4 regions of the Pseudomonas sp. McL0111 genome follow, and region 3 is predicted to be linked to each of the others. Evidence: predicted binding sites of a transcription regulator. Region 3 holds the regulator's gene; each other region holds the start of a gene.
What was found. The regulator sigma-54, encoded in region 3, starts transcription at its own class of promoters, with help from an activator protein. The targets are predictions, from matches to a motif close to ANTGGCATNNANNTTGCTNT.
Positions count from the first base shown of each region.

Region 1: the regulator sigma-54 is predicted to act here: its motif matches at 1,800-1,819, upstream of ACTWLJ_RS26645 (circularly permuted type 2 ATP-grasp protein).
Region 2: the regulator sigma-54 is predicted to act here: its motif matches at 1,904-1,923, upstream of glnA (type I glutamate--ammonia ligase).
Region 4: the regulator sigma-54 is predicted to act here: its motif matches at 3,354-3,373, upstream of ACTWLJ_RS11495 (pilin).

Region 1 is NZ_CP199585.1:5,942,832-5,948,413, forward strand. It holds gene ACTWLJ_RS26640 (alpha-E domain-containing protein) at 1-345, opposite strand, end outside; gene ACTWLJ_RS26645 (circularly permuted type 2 ATP-grasp protein) at 358-1,767, opposite strand; gene ACTWLJ_RS26650 (ribonuclease E inhibitor RraB) at 2,141-2,488, opposite strand; gene ACTWLJ_RS26655 (hypothetical protein) at 2,701-2,934, opposite strand; gene speE (polyamine aminopropyltransferase) at 3,217-4,092, opposite strand; gene ACTWLJ_RS26665 (PLDc N-terminal domain-containing protein) at 4,328-4,519, opposite strand; gene ACTWLJ_RS26670 (hypothetical protein) at 4,591-5,121, opposite strand; gene ACTWLJ_RS26675 (ankyrin repeat domain-containing protein) at 5,220-5,582, opposite strand, start outside.
Region 2 is NZ_CP199585.1:1,150,551-1,156,132, forward strand. It holds gene typA (translational GTPase TypA) at 1-92, opposite strand, end outside; gene thiI (tRNA uracil 4-sulfurtransferase ThiI) at 235-1,689, opposite strand; gene glnA (type I glutamate--ammonia ligase) at 2,020-3,426, shown strand; gene ACTWLJ_RS05200 (DUF4124 domain-containing protein) at 3,714-4,223, shown strand; gene ACTWLJ_RS05205 (DUF4124 domain-containing protein) at 4,220-4,846, shown strand; gene glnL (nitrogen regulation protein NR(II)) at 5,078-5,582, shown strand, end outside.
Region 3 is NZ_CP199585.1:529,476-535,057, reverse strand. It holds gene ACTWLJ_RS02600 (superoxide dismutase) at 1-390, shown strand, start outside; gene ACTWLJ_RS02595 (ZIP family metal transporter) at 421-1,314, shown strand; gene ACTWLJ_RS02590 (HPr family phosphocarrier protein) at 1,399-1,674, opposite strand; gene rapZ (RNase adapter RapZ) at 1,690-2,547, opposite strand; gene ptsN (PTS IIA-like nitrogen regulatory protein PtsN) at 2,550-3,014, opposite strand; gene hpf (ribosome hibernation-promoting factor, HPF/YfiA family) at 3,027-3,335, opposite strand; gene ACTWLJ_RS02570 (RNA polymerase factor sigma-54) at 3,409-4,899, opposite strand; gene lptB (LPS export ABC transporter ATP-binding protein) at 5,086-5,582, opposite strand, start outside.
Region 4 is NZ_CP199585.1:2,512,780-2,518,361, forward strand. It holds gene ACTWLJ_RS11480 (prepilin peptidase) at 1-275, opposite strand, end outside; gene ACTWLJ_RS11485 (type II secretion system F family protein) at 277-1,494, opposite strand; gene pilB (type IV-A pilus assembly ATPase PilB) at 1,497-3,194, opposite strand; gene ACTWLJ_RS11495 (pilin) at 3,420-3,860, shown strand; gene ACTWLJ_RS11500 (BON domain-containing protein) at 4,156-4,512, shown strand; gene ACTWLJ_RS11505 (DUF2845 domain-containing protein) at 4,773-5,069, opposite strand; gene ACTWLJ_RS11510 (DUF748 domain-containing protein) at 5,069-5,582, opposite strand, start outside.

The DNA of each region.
Region 1 (5,582 bases), 990 kb from region 3:
GGTGGAATTGATGTTTTCCCACATGTCAGCGGTGATTCGCCCACGTACCGCATGCGCACTGGCCCGCGCCGAGCCGAGGCAGCTGTAGATGCTCGCCGGGTTGGCGGCATCGAGGGCGAAGAAATGCAGCAGCCGTTCGGCGTGTAGCTCACCGTGGCGCTCAAGGTAATCGTCGAGGGTGCCGGTAATCAGCAGCGGCATAGCCAGTTCGTGCAAACCATCACCGCGCCCGTCTTGCGGCATCAGCGACAGCGAATAGCTGACGTCGAGCATCCGTGCGAGGTTTTCCGCCCGCTCCAGGTAACGCGACATCCAATACAGATCCGAGGCAGTTCTACTTAACATGGCAAGCTTCCTTCAATCCTCGACCACCCAGGTGTCCTTGGTTCCGCCACCCTGGGATGAATTCACCACCAGAGAGCCTTCACGCAGCGCGACCCGGGTCAAACCGCCCGGTACGACCCGCGTTTCGCGCCCCGACAAGACGAACGGGCGCAAGTCGATGTGGCGCGGCGCAATACCGTTTTCGACAAAGGTCGGACAGGTCGACAACGACAACGTCGGTTGCGCGATGTACGCGTGGGGTTTGGCTTTGATCCGCTCGCGGAAGGCGTCGATCTCCGCCTTGGTTGACGCCGGCCCGACCAGCATTCCGTAACCGCCGGAGCCCTGGGTTTCCTTGACTACGAGATCTGGAAGATTGGCCAGCACATGGGAAAGTTCAGACGGATTGCGGCACTGCCAGGTCGGCACGTTCTTCAGGATCGGTTCTTCATCGAGGTAGAAACGAATCATGTCGGTGACAAACGGGTACACCGATTTGTCGTCGGCGACGCCGGTGCCGATGGCGTTCGCCAGCACCACGTTGCCGGAGCGATAGGACGACAGCAGCCCCGGCACGCCCAGCATTGAATCCGGATTGAACGCCAGCGGATCGAGGAAGGCGTCGTCGAGGCGACGGTAAATCACATCGACCGATTTCGGGCCGTCGGTGGTGCGCATGAAGACCTTGTCGTCACGCACGAACAAGTCCGCCCCCTCGACCAGCTCAACGCCCATTTCTCGTGCGAGAAAGGCATGCTCGAAAAACGCGCTGTTGAAACGCCCGGGCGTCAGCACCACCACGCTCGGATCATCAATCGGGCTGGAGCTTTTCAGGGTGTCGAGCAACAGGTTCGGATAATGGTCGATAGGCGCAATGCGCTGAGCGGCGAACAGCTCGGGGAACAGGCGCATCATCATCTTGCGGTCTTCGAGCATGTAGCTCACGCCGCTCGGGGTGCGCAGGTTGTCTTCGAGCACGTAATAGGTGCCATCGCCATCGCGCACCAGATCGACGCCGGAAATGTGTGAATAGATATCGCGGTGCAGATCCAGCCCTTGCATCGCCAACTGATATTGCTCGTTGGCCAGCACCTGCTCAGCCGGAATGATCCCGGCCTTGATGATGCGCTGCTCGTGATAGAGGTCGGCGAGGAACATGTTCAACGCCTTGACCCGCTGGATGCAGCCACGTTCAACAATCCGCCACTCGCTGGCGGGGATGCTGCGCGGAATAGTATCGAAAGGAATCAGGCGCTCTGTGCCCTGCTCGTCTCCGTAGAGCGTGAAGGTAATCCCGGCGCGATGAAACAGCAGATCGGCCTCGCGTCGCCGTTGGGCGAGAAGCTCGTCAGGCGTCTCGGCAAGCCAACGGGCGAACTCCCGATAATGCGGGCGGACCTGGCCGCCAGCGTCGTACATCTCATCAAAATAGGTGCGGATCATGCCGTACTCCTTGTCACCCGGACATCCAGACCATCGCAAGGCCCGTGCCATCGGCAGAAACGCTTTGATTTCAATCGGTTGGATAATGACGCCGCCGGCACCGCACCATTCCTGTGCGGCCAATGCCCCAACCAGACCGCCCCCGCTTCATTGCGACGCAGTGCAATCGCCTATCACCAGCATAGTCAGAGTTGATTTCACTGCTCGCTGTTGGCTGCGGATAATCCGCACATTCGCTGGAAACTTCATTGCAGGAGTTGTCAGCTCAATCGCTCTTCCCTTTAGCCACCTGCCCAGGTGGCTTTTTTTTGCGCCTCAAAAACGACAACGGCCGACCCGAAGGCCAGCCGTTGTTCAACATCCGCACACTGAGTCAGTTCAGGCGATGGCGGTTGCGCACCTCCTGCTTGACACCCCAACCCTCGATAATGCCGCCCAACGGCTCGACCACGGCGGAAAAGCCCTGTTCGAAATCGCCGATGTCGTCGTAGGTCGCGTACATCACTTTGCTTAGCTCCAGGGCCCACGCGCCGTCGTCGCGCACGCTGACCTGAGCATTGATGGATTCACCGCGAAATTTGCCTGCCGCCCTGCGCGCCCGCTCCTCGTCCGGGAAAATTGCGTAGAACTCGATGGGATGGAATCGGGAAAAATCGAAACCGCCTTCTTTCATGCGGCGCAGCACGTGGGTGCTGATGTCTTCTTGATAGGCTGTGCTCATGAATCGTCCCCCTCGCATAGATGGATAGACTTTCCGTATTCCCTGCACCGGGTCGATTGACCAAGGCGCTACGACAACCGTGTTGTCGGCGGGAAGCAAGCATGTAGCTGACAAGACCAGACCTTAGCGATCCATTCGCTGATCTCGATTGCAGAGTAGCCTCAAGATAGAGCCGCTGCCAAGGTCTGGAGATGAAGATGACTAGAAGAATTTCAGACGGGAGTGATACTGCGGATTTCGATGCTGTTCTGGGTTTTCAGGTTTTTCACGCCAGCATCGACGGTGCGCCCTTCCAGATCGTTCAGGTCCAGTTCGGCGGCAACGGGAAGCAGCCGGCCTTTGATGAGTTTGGCGGCCTGCTCATGGTTCGGGCATTCCTCGCACTCGAAGACTTCATTGATCGTTTCACCATGATCGTCCACGAAAGTGACTTTCCACTTTTGCATCGGTGCCTCCTCGATCAAACCCGTAGATGGGCTTACCTATATCTCGACTTTGAATACTGAGAGTTGGTTCAAAAGGATTACAGCGGCCGAACATGAAGAAAATCACATCAAGCCTGTGGGAAAGGCTTTTGTGGTGAGGGGATTTATCCCCGTTCGGCTGCGAAGCAGTCGTGAAATCAGCAAATGCGTTCTATCCGCTACACCGCATTGTGCGGTTTTGGGGACGCTTCGCATCCCAACGGGGATAAATCCTCTCGCCACAGAGGATTTATCAGCAGGGGATCAGTCGTTGCCTGGCTTGTTGATCGCTTGCAGCACGTATTGCGGCAAGGCGAACGCGCCGATGTGGATTTCCGGGTTGTAGTAGCGCGTGACGATGCCGCTGCCGATGAAGCGCTGCTGCAGGGTTTCACGGCTCAGTTTGCGGTAAGCCGGATTGGTCGAGCCCCAGGCAAACGTCATCGAGCCGCCGATGTAGGTCGGCACGGCCGCCTGATAGAAGTGCCAGTCCGGGAACAGGCTGCGCAGGCGACCGGCGGTGGTTTTGACTTCGTCGATCTGCATGAACGGCGTGCCGTTCTGCGTCACCAGAATCCCGCCTTCGTTCAGGCAGCGGTGGCAGGCCTGGTAGAAGTTTTCCGAGAACAGCACTTCACCCGGACCAATCGGGTCGGTGGAGTCGGAGATGATCACGTCGAATTTTTCAGTGGTGGTGGCGACGAAACGCATGCCGTCGTCGATCACCAGGTTCAGACGTGGATCGTCGTAGGCGCCCTTGGAGTGGTTCGGCAAGAACTCTTTGCACATGTCGACCACGGTGCCGTCGATCTCGACCATGGTGATGTGTTCGACGCCTGCGTGTTTGGTCACTTCGCGCAGCATGCCGCCGTCACCGCCGCCGATGATCAACACGCGCTTGGCGCTGCCGTGGGCGAGGATCGGTACGTGGGTGAGCATTTCGTGGTAGATGAATTCGTCGGCTTCGGTGGTCTGGATCACGCCGTCCAGCGCCATGACCCGGCCCATGCGCGGGTTCTGGAAGATCACCAGATGCTGGTGTTCGGTGCGCACTTCGTGCAGCAGTTTTTCCATGCGAAAACGCTGGCCGTAGCCTTCGTAGAGGGTTTCCAGGTACTCGCTGGTTTTGTTGACGGTCATGGTGAAGTGCTCCGATGAATGCGCGGGCGCCGATCGTGGTGCAGATTGCCCGGGAAAGGCGCGCATTCTACGTTGCGCAAGATGACAGGTCGAACCTCTGTTGATCGGCAAACCACAATCCCTGTGGGAGCTGGCTTGCCAGCGATGCAATCAACGCGGTCTGTCGATGACATCGCGCTGATCCAATCGCTGGCAAGCCAGCTCCCACAGGTTCCAGGTTGTTCTGGAGATCGCGTCAGATCCGGACGTTGCCCCGTGGCCCGGCGATGGCCCAGATGATCAGGCCCAGCACTGGCAGGAGGATGATCAGTAGCACCCAGAGGATTTTCATCCCGGTTTCGGCGCCGCTTTTCAGCACATTGATGATGGCCCAGATGTCGAGGGCAAGAATGATCAGGCCGATCAGACCGTTGAACGTGGAACCCATGGTGTCGCTCCAGAGTAGTGGCATCCACTCTTAGGATAGACGGGCCTGAGCAGGGTTCCCTTTTATTGTGTTCAGACGTGAATCGCGATCTTCAAGGCTTCGAGCGCCGGCGCAGCGGTGATGCCGACTTCGGCGCACAGCTCCAGCACACGCAGAATGTCGTTGCCGAAGACCAGCACCATTTGCAGTTCATCGTCGAGCAACTGGCTGAAGTTCATCAGCGTGTAACCGCCGTTTTCCTTGTTCATGCTGCTCATCTGCACCTGAATGCGGTTGAGCGCAGTCAGCGCTTCGGTCTTGGCCAGTTGCTTGGGCTTGAGGTTGAAATCGACGCCTGGACCGAACGAGGCAACGATCTGCGCAAACAGGTCAACGTAGGTGTCGGCCTGGAACAGCACGGTTTCCGGCAGGCTGCCGACCACGACCCACTCGCCCAATGGAATCGGGAAAGTTTCGTCGTAGTTGATGTCCGGATTGGCTGCCAGAAAGGCGTCGGTATCGGCGTAAGCCTGCGCTGCTTCGTCAGCGACCTTCAGGATCTCGTCCTCGCCCATGCAGCCGGAGCTGATTTTGCTGATGAGTTCGACGAGTGCAGCTTTCATGGGGCAGATCCTGTGACGATGGGAGTTTTGAGGGCGCGAAGGATAGCGCATTCTGCCCTCTCAGACTGCACACCAGACCACTGTGGTAGATGCTGTTCTTAACCGAGCAGTTTTTCCAGCTGCGCCGTGGTATCGACCGCGCCCATGGTGCGGGCGGCGTCCAGCGCGGTGATGCCATTGGCGTCCTTGGCTTGCGGGTTGGCACCCTTGCTGATCAGGTAATCGACGATTTCAACGCGGTTGAACATCGCCGCCATCATCAGCGCAGTGCGACCATCGAACGACGAGCCTTCGATTTCGGCGCCGGCTTCAACCAGTGCCTTGACCACTGCCAAGTCACCTTTGAACGCTGCACCGGCAATCGGGCTCTGGCCGTTGCCATTGCGTTGTTCAGGATCAGCCTTGTGCTTGAGCAACACGTTTACCGCGTCGATATGACCGTAGTAGCTGGCGAGCATCAG
Region 2 (5,582 bases), 620 kb from region 3:
GTGCCGGATTGACGCAAGAGTTTGTCTACCAGGGTGGTTTTACCATGGTCAACGTGAGCAATGATGGCGATGTTGCGTAGATTTTCGATCACTTGTGTATCTCGATCAGAGGATTCGGTGTGCTGACAACAACTGGTGGCAGCGATTAACAGTAGAGTCCGGCAAAGCCGTTACAGCTTGACGGCGGCGTCGGGGGGCCGGTGACGCAAGCCACAGGCAAACAGCCCCGGGCACTTAGCTCGGTCGATAAACGCGCACATTGGCATGCCCCTCACTGAGCAAATGGTGGGCATGCAGGCGACTCATGACGCCTTTGTCGCAATACAGCAGGTACTGGCGTGTAGGGTCCAGTTCCTTGAAACGAGCGTTCACTGCGTAGAACGGCATCGTCTGTATTTCTACGCCGTCGAGTTCCAGCGGGTCATCCTCGGCGGCATCCGGGTGACGGATGTCGATAACGATCTGACCGGCCAGCGCTTCGCCGACTTCTTCAATCTGCAAATCCTGGCCCAACTCGTCGATCACCCGATCGATCGGAACCAGTTTGGCGTTTGCGAGCGCACGCTCGAGCACCGCCATGTCGAATTCTTTTTCTTCATGCTCAACGCGGCCACGTTTGGCGGCAGTCTTCGGATTGACCGAGATAACGCCGCAGTATTCCGGCATATGCCGGGCGAAATCGGCAGTGCCGATCTCGTTGGCCGTGTCGATGATATCTTGCTTGTGCGCGACGATCAGCGGTCGCAGGACCAGTTTGTCGGTCACACAGTCGATCACTGACAGGTTCGGCAGCGTCTGGCTCGAAACCTGGGAGATCGCCTCGCCGGTAACCAGCGCATCAATCTGCAGGCGGTCGGCAATGCTCGACGACGCGCGCAACATCATACGCTTCAACACGACGCCCATATGACTGTTATCGACTTTGCCGAGAATTTCGCCCAAAACTTCTTCAAACGGCACACTGACAAATAGCACGCGCTGGGAGCTGCCGTACTTCTTCCAGATGAAGTGCGCGACTTCCATCACGCCCAATTCGTGGGCACGCCCGCCAAGATTGAAGAAGCAAAAGTGCGCCATCAAACCGCGTCGCATGATCTGGTAGGCCGCAACGGTTGAGTCAAAGCCGCCGGACATCAATACCAGCGTCTGCTCCAGTGCGCCGAGCGGGTAACCGCCGATGCCTTCGTGCTGGCTGTGGATCACAAACAACCGTTTGTCGCGAACTTCGATGCGAACTCCGATTTCCGGCTTTTTCAGGTCGATTCCGGCAGCACCGCATTCACGACGCAGTTTGCTGCCGACGTATTTTTCGACGTCCATCGAGCTGAACGGGTGCTTGCCCGCACGCTTGCAGCGCACCGAGAAAATCTTCCCGGCCAGTGCATCGCCGTAGTGCTCTTTGCACTTCTCGGTGATGTCGTCGAAGTCGCCCAGCGGGTACTCGTCGATCTGCAAATAGTGCGCGACGCCTGGCATGCAAGTCAGGCGCTCACCCATCTCTTTCAAGGCTTTGAGGTCGGTAACGCGGGTTTCCAGCTCGAGATTGTCCCAGACACCGTTAACCACCACCGCCGGGTCCAGATCGCGGAGCACGGTGCGGATGTTCTTGGCCAACTGGCGGATGAATTTCGTCCGGACAGGTCGACTCTTGATGGTGATCTCGGGGAAGACTTTTACGATTAGTTTCATGAAAACAGCGCGCGCAGGGCCAGCCGAAAAAGGGGGGCGCGGATTATAGCGGAAATTGCTCAAGGTTTAACCAGTTAATATGCAGAAGGTTTTGCGCGCACCAAAACAGGTCATTTTTCGATTAAGACGCTACATTAGAGGGCGATATTTTCACCATTAATGCGCTTTACAGCTTTATAAGCGTGAATTTGGGGCAAAAAACCCATGCTGGGGCACTGGCATGCAATTTGCTCCCTTGTGAGGCAGGTTGCCTTGGCAGAGTATTCGCGCCGGCATCACCCACATTCTAAGGGCATCCACTACTAAGCCCGAAGCCACCCGGAGGACACTATGTCGAAGTCGGTTCAACTCATCAAAGATCATGACGTCAAGTGGATTGATCTGCGCTTCACGGACACCAAAGGCACTCAGCACCACGTGACCATGCCGGCTCGCGATGCGCTGGATGACGACTTTTTCGAAGTCGGCAAAATGTTCGACGGTTCCTCCATCGCTGGCTGGAAAGGCATCGAAGCCTCCGACATGATCCTGCTGCCGGACGATGACACTGCCGTTCTCGACCCGTTCACCGAAGACACCACGCTGATTCTGGTGTGCGACATCATCGAACCGTCGAGCATGCAAGGCTACGACCGCGACCCGCGTGCAATCGCCAAGCGTGCCGAAGAACACCTGAAAGCCACCGGTATCGGTGACACCGTGTTCGCCGGTCCAGAGCCAGAGTTCTTCATCTTTGACTCGGTGAAATTCAAGTCGGACATCTCCGGCTCGATGTTCAAGATCTACTCCGAGCAAGCTTCGTGGATGTCCGACCAGGACATCGAAGGCGGTAACAAGGGCCACCGTCCAGGCGTCAAAGGCGGCTACTTCCCGGTTCCACCGTTCGACCACGACCACGAAATCCGTACCTCCATGTGCAACGCGCTGGAAGAAATGGGCCTGACCGTTGAAGTTCACCACCACGAAGTGGCGACTGCCGGCCAGAACGAAATCGGCGTCAAGTTCAACACCCTGGTGAAGAAAGCCGACGAAACCCAGACCCTGAAGTACGTTGTACACAACGTTGCTGACGCATACGGCCGCACCGCGACCTTCATGCCGAAGCCACTGTACGGCGACAACGGTTCGGGCATGCACGTACACATGTCGATCTGGAAAGACGGCAAGAACACCTTCGCTGGCGAAGGCTATGCCGGCCTGTCCGACACCGCTCTGTACTTCATCGGCGGCATCATCAAGCACGGTAAGGCCCTGAACGGCTTCACCAACCCGGCTACCAACTCCTACAAGCGTCTGGTACCAGGCTTCGAAGCTCCGGTAATGCTGGCCTACTCGGCTCGTAACCGTTCCGCTTCGATCCGTATTCCTTACGTGTCGAGCCCTAAAGCCCGCCGTATCGAAGCACGCTTCCCGGACCCGGCTGCCAACCCGTACCTGGCTTTCGCAGCACTGCTGATGGCCGGCCTGGACGGTATCCAGAACAAGATCCACCCTGGCGACGCAGCTGACAAAAACCTGTACGACCTGCCGCCTGAAGAGGCGAAAGAGATCCCACAAGTTTGCGGCAGCCTGAAAGAAGCCCTGGAAGAGCTGGACAAGGGCCGTGCGTTCCTGACCAAGGGCGGCGTGTTCTCCGACGACTTCATCGACGCTTACATCGCGCTGAAATCCGAAGAAGAAATCAAAGTCCGCACCTTCGTACACCCACTGGAATATGAGCTGTACTACAGCTGCTGATCCGGTAGCGCCGCGTTACGCGGCGTGACAAAAAGAGGCCTCCTTCGGGAGGCCTTTTTTATTGCCTGAATTTCATGGCCAATGAAGAACTCAGGTGGGAGTGAGCTTGCTCACGAATGCGCCAGGTCATTGAAAGAGATGGCGACTGACACGACGCCTTCGCGAGCAAGCTCGCTCCCACAGGGGAATTTTGGTGCCTGAATGATCTCTGGATGTGTGCAGGGTTGGGCTTACCGCTACCCCTGACCTATGCTGCAATCCAATCTCATCGTTTATCGGTCGATTTCATGGGTCGTGGTTTTCTTTTCCTGTTGCTGGTGATCGCCCTCCCCGCCGCCGCGCAGATCTACAAGTACACCGATGCCAACGGCAACACGGTCTACAGCGATCATTCACCCGGTGGGGTGCAGGCGCAAACCGTGGATTTACCGCCGCTCAACAGCGTTGAGCCGCAAGCACCGAGCACGCCGAAGCCCAATACGGACAGCAGCCAGCCGCCCCGCAATGTTTACGAAGTCCTCGAACTCGGCGGCCTGCCGACCGAAGAAGCGCTGCGCGCCAACAACGGCACCTTCACCGTCAACGTGCAGATCAAGCCGCGCCTGCAACCACCTCATCAATTACGGCTGGTGCTCGATGATCAGCCTTACGGCCAGCCAAGCAACGTGCCGATCCTGCAACTGGTGAATGTTGATCGCGGTGAGCATCGACTCGCCGTACAGGTGCTCAATGGCGAGGCGATCATCCAGCAGAGCCCGGCAGTGGTGTTTACCGTGCAGCGGGTGCACAAGCCATGACTCGCTGGCTGCTTACCGCCTGCCTGTTCCTGATAGCGCTCAGTGCGTCAGCCGAGGTTTTCACTTACGTCGATGCGCAGGGCAACCGGGTCTTCACTGACCAGCCGCGCTCCGGCAACGCCAAGAGCGTGCCGCTGGCGACCAGCAACCGCATGCCGGCCAATCCGACTGCAGCGGCCCCCATCCGGACGGCGAGCAAATCCGAGGAGCTGCCACTGTTCCACTACGACATGCTGCGTGTTCTGGTGCCCGAACCCGATGCAACGATCCGCAGCAGTGCCGGCGAGCTGATCGTCAGCATCACCAGTGAGCCCGGCCTGCAACCCGGTCATCGCTATCGCCTGTTGCTGGATGGTCAACCGACCGGCGATCCTGGTGTCAGCCCGGTGTTTCCGCTGAGCAACGTCGACCGTGGCAGCCACAATCTCTCGGCGGAAATCCTCGATGCCGAGGGCCGCACCGTCGAGCGCACCGCCAACCAGCCGTTCCACATGCTGCGCATCTCGCTGGCACAGAAACGTCAGGTCAAACCCTGCGTGACCGAGGACTACGGCGTACGCCCCGAATGTCCGCTGAAAGACAAACCCGCCGAAACCAAAAACCCCTTCCTGCGTTTCTTCTAACGCCGTTCAGCTTTGCGCACTATATTGGTGCAACAGGCTGCACCGTACCCACATTTCAACCCATTTTGGTTCGAAAGTACCCGCAAGCGCTGGCCACACGCCACGCAAATGAGCGTCAAACGCCTGTTTCAGGCGTCGAACGCTTCTTTTCGGAGCCTTGGTTTGGTTTTTGCATTTTCCGCTTATCGACGCTTGTTACTTGCGCACGCTCCGCCCCCAAAAGAGGCTCTGATGACCATTAGCGACGCAATTCCCCGTTTGCTGCTCGACAACTTGACCACCGCCACCATCCTGCTCGATGCCGAATTGCGCCTTGAGTACATGAATCCGGCGGCAGAGATGCTCCTGGCCATCAGCGGTCAGCGCAGCCATGGACAGTTCATCAGCGAGCTGTTCACTGAATCGACCGAAGCGCTCAACTCTTTGCGCCAGGCCGTGGAGCAGGCGCACCCGTTCACCAAGCGCGAAGCGATGCTCACCGCCCTCACCGGCCAGACCCTGACTGTGGATTACGCGGTCACGCCGATCCTCAGCAATGGCGCGACCCTATTGCTGCTGGAAGTCCACCCGCGTGACCGCTTGCTGCGGATCACCAAGGAAGAGGCGCAGCTGTCCAAGCAGGAAACCAGCAAGATGCTGGTGCGCGGTCTCGCCCACGAAATCAAGAACCCGCTGGGCGGCATCCGTGGCGCCGCGCAATTGCTGGCCCGCGAGCTGCCAGAAGAAAGCCTGCGCG
Region 3 (5,582 bases):
GGCGGTGGTCACGCCAACCATTCGTTGTTCTGGGAAGTCATGGTGCCTGGCGGCGGTGGCAAGCCAAACGGCGCGCTGGCCAAGGCCATCGACGAGCAACTGGGTGGCCTCGACAGTTTCAAAGAGGCTTTCACCAAAGCCGCGCTGACCCGTTTCGGCAGCGGCTGGGCATGGCTCAGCGTGACTCCGCAGAAGACGCTGGTAGTTGAAAGCAGCGGTAACCAGGACAGCCCGTTGATGAACGGCAATACGCCGATTCTCGGTCTGGATGTCTGGGAGCACGCTTACTACCTGCGTTATCAGAACCGCCGCCCGGAATACATCAACGCGTTCTACAACGTGATCAATTGGCCTGAAGTTGCTGCGCGCTATCAAGCCGCACTGGTTTAAGTCTCCAATAAAAACAATCCAAGGCTGACTATGGGCACTGAAACACTGGCGATCGGCGGCGGGCGTATGTTTCGTTACGCAGTGGGATCATTGTTGCTGCTGGCGGGCATGACGTTGCTGGCGGCACATGGACTTGAATGGCTGAACCTTGAGCCGAGACTGTCACGAGCGTTGCAGGGCGGCGCGATCTGCGCCCTCGGCACGGCGCTCGGAGCGGTGCCGGTGCTGGTGATTCGGCGCATGCCGCAAATACTCAGCGATACGCTGCTGGGATTTGGCGCCGGGGTGATGCTGGCGGCGACCGCGTTTTCGCTGATCGTGCCGGGAATCGCCGCCGCTGAAAGTCTGGGCCTGACTCCGTGGGCGGCCAGCGGCCTGATCTGCTTTGGCATCATGCTCGGCGCGTTCGGGCTGTTTCTGGTGGATCGTCAGGTCTCGGGCGCTTCGCCGGAAATGCTCGTTGGCACTGTCGAACATCCAGTGATACCGCCGCGAATCTGGCTGTTCGTGTTCGCAATCATTGCCCATAACATCCCTGAAGGCATGGCTGTCGGTGTTTCTGCCGGCGGCGGCATGCCTGACGCCGATAGCCTCGCGATGGGCATTGCCCTGCAGGATGTGCCGGAAGGTCTGGTGATTGCGCTGGTATTGGCTGGGGCCGGGATGTCGCGGGTCAAGGCGTTCCTGATCGGCGCGGCGTCAGGATTGGTCGAGCCGGTATTTGCGCTGCTCTGCGCCTGGCTGGTCAGTCTTGCGCAGTTGTTGTTGCCGCTGGGGCTGGCGTTGGCGGCAGGTGCGATGCTGCTGGTGGTCACTCACGAAATCATTCCGGAGTCGCGACGCAATGGTCACGACAAAATGGCCAGCCTTGGGCTGTTGAGCGGGTTCTGTCTGATGATGGTGATGGATACTGCGTTAGGCTAAAACAAAAAGATCGCAGCCTGCGACAGGGAAACACATTCCAACTGTAGGAGCTGCCGCAGGCTGCGATCTTTTGATCTTTTATGATCAACCGCCTTCGTCGAAGTAGTTGTTGATCAACGCCACCAGCGCATCCAGCGCTTCCTGTTCCTGATGCCCTTCGGTACTCAAGTAGATTTTGGTGCCCTTGCCGGCCGCCAACATCATCATAGCCATGATGCTTTTGCCATCGACCGTGGTTGCTGGCGTGCGTCCGACTCTGATCGAGCAATCCTGAAACTGTCCCGCGACGCCAACGAATTTGGCCGATGCCCGGGCATGCAGGCCCAGTTTGTTGATGATTTCAATTTCCAGAGCAGGCATCGCGGTGTGAATCCTTTAAGTGAGGTCGCGGTGGCGGACCTGGACATTCTTCAGGGTTTTCTGCAGGGCCTGACCCAGACGTTCGGTCAGGTAGACGGAGCGGTGATGCCCCCCGGTGCAGCCAATGGCAATGGTGACGTAGGCGCGATTGCTCGCGGCGAAACGCGGCAGCCACTTGTGCAGGTAAGCGAAAATGTCCTGGAACATTTCTTCGACTTCCGGCTGGGCTGCCAGGTATTCGGCTACCGGCTCATCAAGACCCGATTGTGCGCGTAGCTCCGGTTTCCAATATGGATTGGGCAGACAACGCACATCGAACACCAGATCCGCATCCACCGGCATGCCGCGCTTGAAGCCGAACGACTCGACCAGAAACGCCGTACCCGGCTCCGGCTGGTTCAGCAGGCGCAGCTTGATGGTGTCGCGCAACTGGTACAGGTTCAGATTGGTGGTGTTGACCTTGAGGTCGGCCAGGTCGGCAATCGGGCCGAGCAGGGCGGTTTCATCGTTGATCGCTTCAGCGAGCGAACGGTTGGCGGTGCTCAGCGGGTGACGACGACGGGTTTCCGAGAAACGCTTGAGCAGGGTTTCTTCGTCGGCATCCAGATACAGCACGTCACACTGAATATGGCGACTGCGCACTTCTTCAAGTAGCTCGGGGAAGCGCGAGAGATGGCTTGGCAAGTTGCGCGCATCAATCGAAACGGCCACTAACGGTTGGGCCAGTTCGGTGTGGATCAGCGCGCGTTCGGCCAATTCCGGCAACAAACCTGCAGGCAGGTTATCGATGCAGTAGTAGCCGTTGTCCTCAAGAACATCGAGCGCGGTGCTTTTACCTGAGCCGGAACGGCCACTGACGATGATCAAACGCATGATTACTGCCCGTTTTGTTCGTCCAGTACAACCTGGTACAGGGCTTCGTTGCTTGAAGCGCTGCGCAATTTATCGCGCACGTCCTTGCGATCCAGCATGCTGGCGATCTGACGCAACAATTCCAGATGCGCATCGGTAGCAGCTTCCGGCACCAGCAGTACAAACAGCAGATCAACCGGTGCGCCGTCGATGGCGTCGAAATCGATGGGTGCTTCGAGGTGAATCAAGGCGCTGATGGGCGCTTCGCAGCCTTTCAGGCGGCAGTGGGGAATGGCGATGCCGTTGCCAAAACCGGTAGAACCGAGTTTTTCACGGGCGATCAACGCCTCGAAGACATCTTGCATCTCCAGATCCGGCACTTCGCGGGCGATCAGGTTGGCAATTTGCTCGAGGGCTTTCTTTTTACTGCCGCCCGGCACGTTCACGAGGGAACGGCCGGGGGTCAGGATACTTTCAAGTCGGATCATGGGATGGGGGAGTTAACGACCGGTCGCGCCCTGGAGGAGGCTCTGGGTCTTTTCCTTATGCTTTTTGAGTTGTTTATCCAGCTTGTCGGTAAGGGCGTCAATGGCTGCATACATGTCGGTATGTTCAGCGTTGGCGACCACTTCGTTGCCGGGTATATGCAAGGTGGCTTCGATTTTCTGTTTCAACTTCTCGACCGTCATCGTGACCTGCACGTTGGTGATTTTGTCGAAATGCCCCTCGAGCCTCTTGAGTTTGAGCTCGATGTATTCGCGCAGGGGCTTGGTCACTTCCAGTTGGTGTCCACTGATGTTGACTTGCATACCGCTTCTCCTTCGTTGCCAGTGCATAAAGCGGCAGGCCGAAAAGCCTGCCACTGGAACGCTGTAACGTGGCTTACATCAACCGCTTGCGTTCGCTCGAAGGCGCGATCCCGAGGGATTCGCGGTACTTGGCGACGGTGCGGCGAGCCACCTGAATGCCTTGTGCCTCCAGTAAACCAGCGATCTTGCTGTCACTCAACGGCTTTTTCTGATTTTCCGCGGCAACCAGTTTTTTGATGATCGCGCGGATCGCCGTGGACGAGCATTCACCGCCTTCGGAGGTACTGACGTGGCTGGAGAAAAAGTATTTCAGCTCATAAATACCGCGCGGGGTATGCATGAATTTTTGCGTGGTAACCCGGGAAATCGTCGATTCGTGCATGCCGACCGCTTCGGCGATGTCATGCAGGACCAACGGCTTCATGGCCTCGTCGCCATATTCCAGGAAGCCGCGCTGATGCTCGACGATCTGAGTGGCTACTTTCATCAGGGTTTCATTGCGGCTTTGCAGGCTCTTGATGAACCAGCGGGCCTCTTGAAGCTGATTGCGCATGAAGGTGTTGTCGGCGCTGGTGTCGGCGCGACGGACGAAACCGGCGTACTGCGCGTTGACCCGCAGGCGTGGTACCGATTCCTGGTTCAACTCGACCAGCCAGCGCTCGTTGTCCTTGCGCACGATCACGTCGGGTACGACGTACTCGGCTTCGGCGGACTCGATCTGTGAGCCCGGGCGCGGATTGAGGCTCTGCACCAGCTCGATGACCTGACGCAGTTCATCTTCCTTGAGCTTCATGCGGCGCATCAACTGGCTGTAGTCGCGGCTGCCGAGCAGATCGATGTAGTCGGTCACCAAACGCTTGGCTTCGCTCAGCCACGGGGTCTTGGCTGGCAGCTGACGCAATTGCAGCAACAGGCATTCGCTCAGATTGCGCGCACCGATGCCGGCGGGTTCGAACTGCTGGATGCGGTGCAGGACGGCTTCGATCTCGTCCAGCTCGATGTCGAGCTCCGGATCGAACGCTTCAAGAATTTCTTCGAGAGTTTCGTCGAGGTAGCCCTGATTATTGATGCAATCGACCAGGGTCACAGCGATCAGGCGATCGGTGTCGGACATCGGCGCGAGGTTCAGTTGCCACAGCAGATGGCTTTGCAGGCTTTCGCCGGCAGAGGTGCGGGTGGTGAAATCCCACTCATCATCATCGTTGCTTGGCAGGCTGCTGGCGCTGGTCTGGTAGACGTCTTCCCAGGCAGTGTCTACCGGAAGCTCGTTGGGAATGCGTTCGTTCCATTCGCCGTCCTCGAGGTTATCCACCGTCGGGGCGGTTTCCTGATAGGAGGGTTCCTGGATTTCGGTGGGTTTCTGTTCGGGGTTGTCGGCCAGGGGATCAGTGTTGTCGAAGTCTTCGCCTTCTTCCTGGCGTTCGAGCATCGGATTGGATTCCAGAGCCTCCTGGATTTCCTGTTGCAGATCCAGGGTCGACAATTGGAGCAGGCGGATGGCCTGTTGCAGCTGCGGTGTCATCGTCAGCTGCTGGCCCATTCTCAAGACTAGCGATGGTTTCATGGCAGGGGCTTAACACCTTATTCGCCGGCGCTCATGCGCCATCCACTACAGGGCGCCGGAGCGCCAAACTTAAGCAAATTATATGCCTGAAACTGCGGTGTTTGCCTAGGGTGCTGTAACAATTAAAGCGAATTAAACCTGCTTCATCGTTACAGCACCCGGGCGGCTGACCGAGTACCGTCGTGCTTACAAGCGGAACTCGTGGCCCAGATACACTTCCTTGACCAGATCGTTGGCCAGGATGGTCGCGGAATCACCTTCGGCGATCAGTTGACCGTCGTTGACGATGTAGGCGGTTTCGCAGATATCCAGGGTCTCACGCACGTTGTGGTCGGTGATCAGTACACCGATGCCCTTGGCCTTGAGGTGATGGATGATCTGCTTGATATCGCCGACCGAAATCGGGTCGACACCGGCGAACGGTTCGTCGAGCAGGATGAATTTCGGCGCTGTGGCCAGGGCGCGAGCAATTTCCACCCGGCGGCGTTCACCACCGGACAGACTCATGCCGAGGTTGTCGCGGATGTGGCTGATGTGGAATTCCTGCAGCAGGCTTTCCAGCTCCTTGCGACGACCGGCCTTGTCGAGTTCCTTGCGGGTCTCGAGGATGGCCATGATGTTGTCGGCCACTGACAGTTTGCGGAAGATCGACGCTTCTTGCGGCAGATAGCCGATGCCCGCAG
Region 4 (5,582 bases), 2.0 Mb from region 3:
CATAGATAACTGAGTAGCGGAATGTTTTCCCAGGCGCGGATTCGGTGTGCGCAATGCGGGCATTGCGAGTGGGGCAACATCAGGTTGTAGACCGGCAGTGGCGTTTCGAGCGGCAAACCGAGAACGTCGTGAGCCTGCTGACGCCATTCGCGCTCGAGCATTTTCGGCAGGCGCCAGATCACTACATTGAGGAAGCTGCCAACCACCAGGCCCAGCAATAATGCGGTACAGACAAAAGCCAGCGGATACAGGTCGAAGAGTTCGTCGATAGGCATGTCAGATCGCTGAGCCGAGTTGGAAGATTGGCAAGTACATGGCCACCACCAGGCCGCCGACGATGACGCCGAGTACGACCATGATGAAGGGCTCCATCAGACTGGTGAGGTTGTCGACCATGTTATCCACCTCGTCCTCGTAAAATCCGGCGACCTTGTCGAGCATCTCGTCCAGCGCGCCCGACTCTTCGCCAATCGCTGTCATCTGCACCGCCATGTTCGGGAATACCCCGGTGGCACGCATTGAAAAATTCAGCTGCATACCGGTGGATACGTCCTGCTTGATGCGCAGCACGGCGCGTTTGAACACCACGTTGCCCGCCGCGCCGGCGACCGAGTCCAGCGCTTCGACCAATGGAACACCAGCGGCGAACGTGGTGGAAAGGGTCCGGGCGAACCGCGCCACGGCAGACTTGTACATCAGCGTGCCCACCAGCGGTACTTTCAACAGCCAGGCGTCTTTGCGGTCGCGCAGTGCCTGGGATGTTTTCAGCGCATGACGGGTGCCGAAGAACGCCGCAATCAGCAGCCCGAGCAAGGCCCACCACCATTGCTGCATGAACTCGGAAATGTTGATCACCATCAAAGTGAACGCCGGCAACTCGGCGCCGAATCCGGAAAACACCGACTGGAACTGCGGCACGACTTTCACCAGCAGAATCCCGGTGACCACCATTGCCACCAGCACCACTGCAGTCGGGTAGGTCATGGCTTTCTTGATCTTGGCTTTGAGGCTTTCGCTCTTTTCCTTATAGGTGGCGACCCGTTCCAGCAGGGTATCGAGGGCGCCGGACTGCTCGCCGGCATCCACCAGGTTGCAATACAGTTCGTCGAAATATTTTGGATGCTTGCGCAGTGCAGCGGCGAAGCTGTTACCGGAAGCGACCTCCTGTTTCACCTCGTCCACCAGCTTGCGCATGGCCGGGTTATCGAAGCCTTCGCCAATGATGTCGAACGACTGCAACAGCGGTACGCCGGCCTTCATCATGGTCGCCATTTGCCGGGTGAACAGGGCGATGTCCAGAGCCTTGATGCGTTTGCCGAAGTTGAGTAGCGAAACGGATTTCTTGCGTACCTTGCCGGGGTTGATCCCTTGTTTGCGCAATTGCGCCTTGATCAGCGCCGGGTTCTGCCCGCTCAATTCTCCGCTGATCTTGCTGCCCTTCTTGTCCGTGCCTTCCCAGGCGTAGATGCTGATTTTCGCTGCCTTGACCGCCATGTTCAGTCCTTGGTAACCCGGTTGATTTCTTCAAGGCTGGTGATGCCTTGCATGGCCTTGTGCAGACCTGAAGTACGCAGATCGTCGAAGCCGTCGCGACGCATCTGGATGTCGATCTCCAGTGAGTTACCTTCGGCCATGATCAGCCGTTGCAGGTCGGGGGTGTTTTTCACCACTTCATAAATTCCTGTGCGTCCTTTGTAGCCGCCATTGCAGTGATCGCAACCGACCGGCTCATAGATAGTGAAACTGCCGATACGTTCCTCGGGGAAGCCTTCCTTGATCAGGGTTTCGCGGGGGATCTCGATCGGTTTCTTGCAGTGGCTGCACAACTTTCGAGCCAGACGCTGGGCGATGATCAGGCTGACCGAGGTGGCGATGTTGAAGCCGGGAATGCCCATGTTGTGCAGGCGGGTCAGGGTTTCTGCCGCGCTGTTGGTGTGCAGGGTGGACAGTACGAGGTGACCGGTCTGCGCGGCTTTGATCGCGATCTCGGCGGTTTCGAGGTCGCGGATTTCGCCGACCATGATCACGTCCGGGTCCTGACGCAGAAACGAACGCAACGCCTGAGCGAAGTCCAGCCCCTGCCGGGGATTGACGTTGACCTGGTTGATCCCTTCCATGTTGATTTCCACCGGGTCTTCGGCGGTGGAAATGTTGATGTCGACGGTATTGAGGATATTCAGCCCGGTGTACAGCGACACGGTCTTGCCCGAACCAGTGGGGCCGGTGACCAGAATCATTCCCTGCGGTTGTTTCAGCGCCGCCATGTACAGGTCTTTTTGCACCGGCTCATAACCGAGCGCGTCGATGCCGATCTGCGCGCTGGACGGATCGAGAATCCGGATCACCACTTTTTCGCCCCACAGGGTGGGCAGGGTGTTGACCCGGAAATCGATCGATTTGGTTTTCGACAGACGCATTTTCAGGCGACCGTCCTGCGGTTTGCGCCGCTCGGAGATATCCAGGCTGGCCATGACTTTCAAGCGTGCGGCGATGCGTCCGGCCAACTGGATCGGCGGTTTCGCTACCTCACGCAGGATGCCGTCGGTGCGCACCCGCACTCGGTAGTTTTTCTCATAGGGTTCGAAGTGCAGGTCGGAAGAACCACTCTTGATCGCATCGAGCAACATCTTGTGAACGAAGCGCACCACTGGCGCATCGTCGGCATCGAGGCCGGTAATTTCCTGTTTCTGGTCGTCGGGAGACTCGATGTCGAGGCCTTCGAGATCGACGTCGGCCATATCTTCGAGGCCGCTGGCGTGAGTGTCGAAAAACTTTTCAATGGCGTCACTGAGCTTGTCGTCCTCCACCAATATGGCTTCGGTGCTCAGCCCGGTGCTGAACTGAATGTCATTGATTGCTTGATGATTGCTGGGGTCGGAAATCCCCACGAACAGTTTGTTGCCGCGCCGCCACAGGGGCAGGGCATGGTGCTGGCGAACCAGTTTCTCGCTGACCAGGCCTTTGGGCTGGGTTTCCTTGTCCAGACAGTTCAGATCAAGGAACGCCATGCCGAAATGCTCCGAGGCGATTTCGGCGATCTGCGAACTCTTCACCAGTTTGTTCTGCACCAGATAACTGACCAGCGACAGGCGATTGCGCTGGGCCTGTTGCCAGGCTTGCTGTGCGCTCTTTTCCGTAAGCAGTTCGGCCTGCACCAGTTGTTTGGCCAGACCGCTCAACGCGATGTCATTCATGGGGATTCCGGATACTGACAGTCAATGACTTATAGCCTAGTCAAGTGACAGCGCCAAACACGTCCGGCGCAGGTGACAAAAAGTGTCAGATAGTGCGACTAGAGGTTGTAGGAAAGTGCGGCACACCGGGTTCGCCCCCTGTGTACAGGCGTTAAAGGGATTGGCATGGGCCGTGCTGGGTCTTGTTCAGATCATGAGATTTCGACTCATGCATGGAGCGTGTCTATGAAAAAACAACAAGGTTTTACTCTGATCGAGCTGCTGATTGTCGTCGCGATCATCGGCATTCTGGCGACCATTGCGTTGCCGCAATATTCGAAATATCAGGCGCGATCCAAGGTAACGGCCGGTCTGGCTGAGATCAGCGCTCTCAAAGTGCCGTTCGAAGACACTATCAATCAAGGTACTGACCCATCACTGACCAACGTTGCAGGTAGCGCAACAGCGACAACATCCAATTGCACATTGGCTGCTTCGGGTACTGCGTCGACCGGGGCGGGCACGATTACCTGCACATTGGTGAACGCGCCAGGTCCGGTACTGGGTAAAACCATCACGCTGACCCGCACCGGCGCGGCAACTGGCAGCACATCTGGCGTCTGGAGCTGTGGCACCACTGTCAATGCCGACTACTCGCCAAAAGGCTGCACCGCCACCGGTACTTGATTCGCTAGTGCGATTGCCAAATGCCCCGCTTGCGGGGCATTTTCATTTGTTCGGCGCCAAACAAAACCTTCAATAATTTCAGCGTGTTAGGAACTTTGCAAAAAACCGCATGTTGCATGTAGATAATTCGCTGGTCATGCAAAATGCATGATTCCGAAAAAAACACCAATTTATAACTTGTTGATTTATAAAGGTTTATTGTCTTTCTGAAAGTTGGCACAGCCTTCGCAATGTATCTGGTAACCCTGCTGACAAGACAAGCAGCAGACTTTCCAGAAAAACAGGAGTTACTCGTATGAAGAAGTTCGCTATCACTGCCGCTGCTGCTACCGCGCTGACCCTGACCATGGCTTCCGGTGCATTTGCACAATCCACCCAGGCTACCCAGGCGCCAATGACTCTGGCAGCCGGTGAAATGACCAAGGCTAAAGAAGCTACTTCCGATACCTGGATCACTACCAAAGTCAAAAGCGATCTGGTAACCGAAAAAGGCATCCCAGGCACCGATATCAAAGTCGAAACCAACAAAGGCGTAGTGTCGCTGTCGTCGACTGTTGCAGTGACTGAATCGCAAAAAGACATGGCAGTCTCTATCGCCAAGAAAATCAAAGGCGTCAAAGCGGTTTCCGCTGACGGCCTGAAAGCCGAGTAAGACAAGGCTTCTCGCCTGGACCGGGAGAAGGCGCGACAGACGGGCCGAGCAATACGTCTGCCGCACTTGAGAGTTCATGCGACCGGCCACATGGATGTGGTCATTACAGGCCCCGGCACTTGTGTCGGGGCCTGTTCTATTTCAGGTCGGTGCAAAACAAATGTGGGAGCGGGCTTGCTCGCGAATGCTGACTGTCAGTTGACCGGGTGGTTGACTGATACGACGCTTTCGCGAGCAAGCTCGCTCCCACATGGGAAAGATCAGTTGCCGCGTTTGCTGGTGATTTGGCGTAGCCGGTTGCCCTCAAAGCGCAGGTACTGATACATGCCGTTGTTCGGGCCGTAGGTCCATTCTTCGACCTGGAACTCTTCCCGGCGATTGGCACTGCGCTTGTAGCCCAGCGGATCGCGGCTCAGCGGTTCACCACACTTTTGCAGCACTTCGCTGGAGCGGTCGCCAAGGCTGACCAATTGGCTGCCGCAGCGCAGGGTATCGGATGCCCACGCATGGCTGGCAGCGAGCGTCAGCGCCACTGCTGTCAGCCATTTGCGGCTCATCACTCGGCATCCAGATGCATTTGCGTCACTACCCGACCATCGCTCTCGGCTTCACCGAGATTGGCGTCGATGAAGTACACACGGTCGTCAGCCAGTTGGCCCTTGTCGACCAGATAGTCCTTGATGCTGCTGGCGCGATCCTGACCCAACTGGCGCAGCAGTACATCGCTGGAACTCCAGAATTTGATCACACCGTCGCGCATTTTCGCGGTGCGTTCTTCCTTGCCCAGATCCTTCCATTCGGCCGGTGGCTGGGTTTTCAGACGGGTGCGATAGATACCTTCCAGCAGTGGGCCTTTCTCGTTTTCCGGGACCTGAATCAGTGAGGCCTGAGCCGGCACCTTGTCACCACGGCGCTGGAGCATTTTGTAGTAGTTGTACTGGTATTCACGCTCCAGACGCTGATTGGCAATCAACGGGCCGTCGCTGCTTTGCGCGGCGGTACCTTCGATTTCCAGGCGCAGGGCCGGACGCGCCTTGAGTGCCTGAGACAGTTTGTCCAGCGCACCTTCG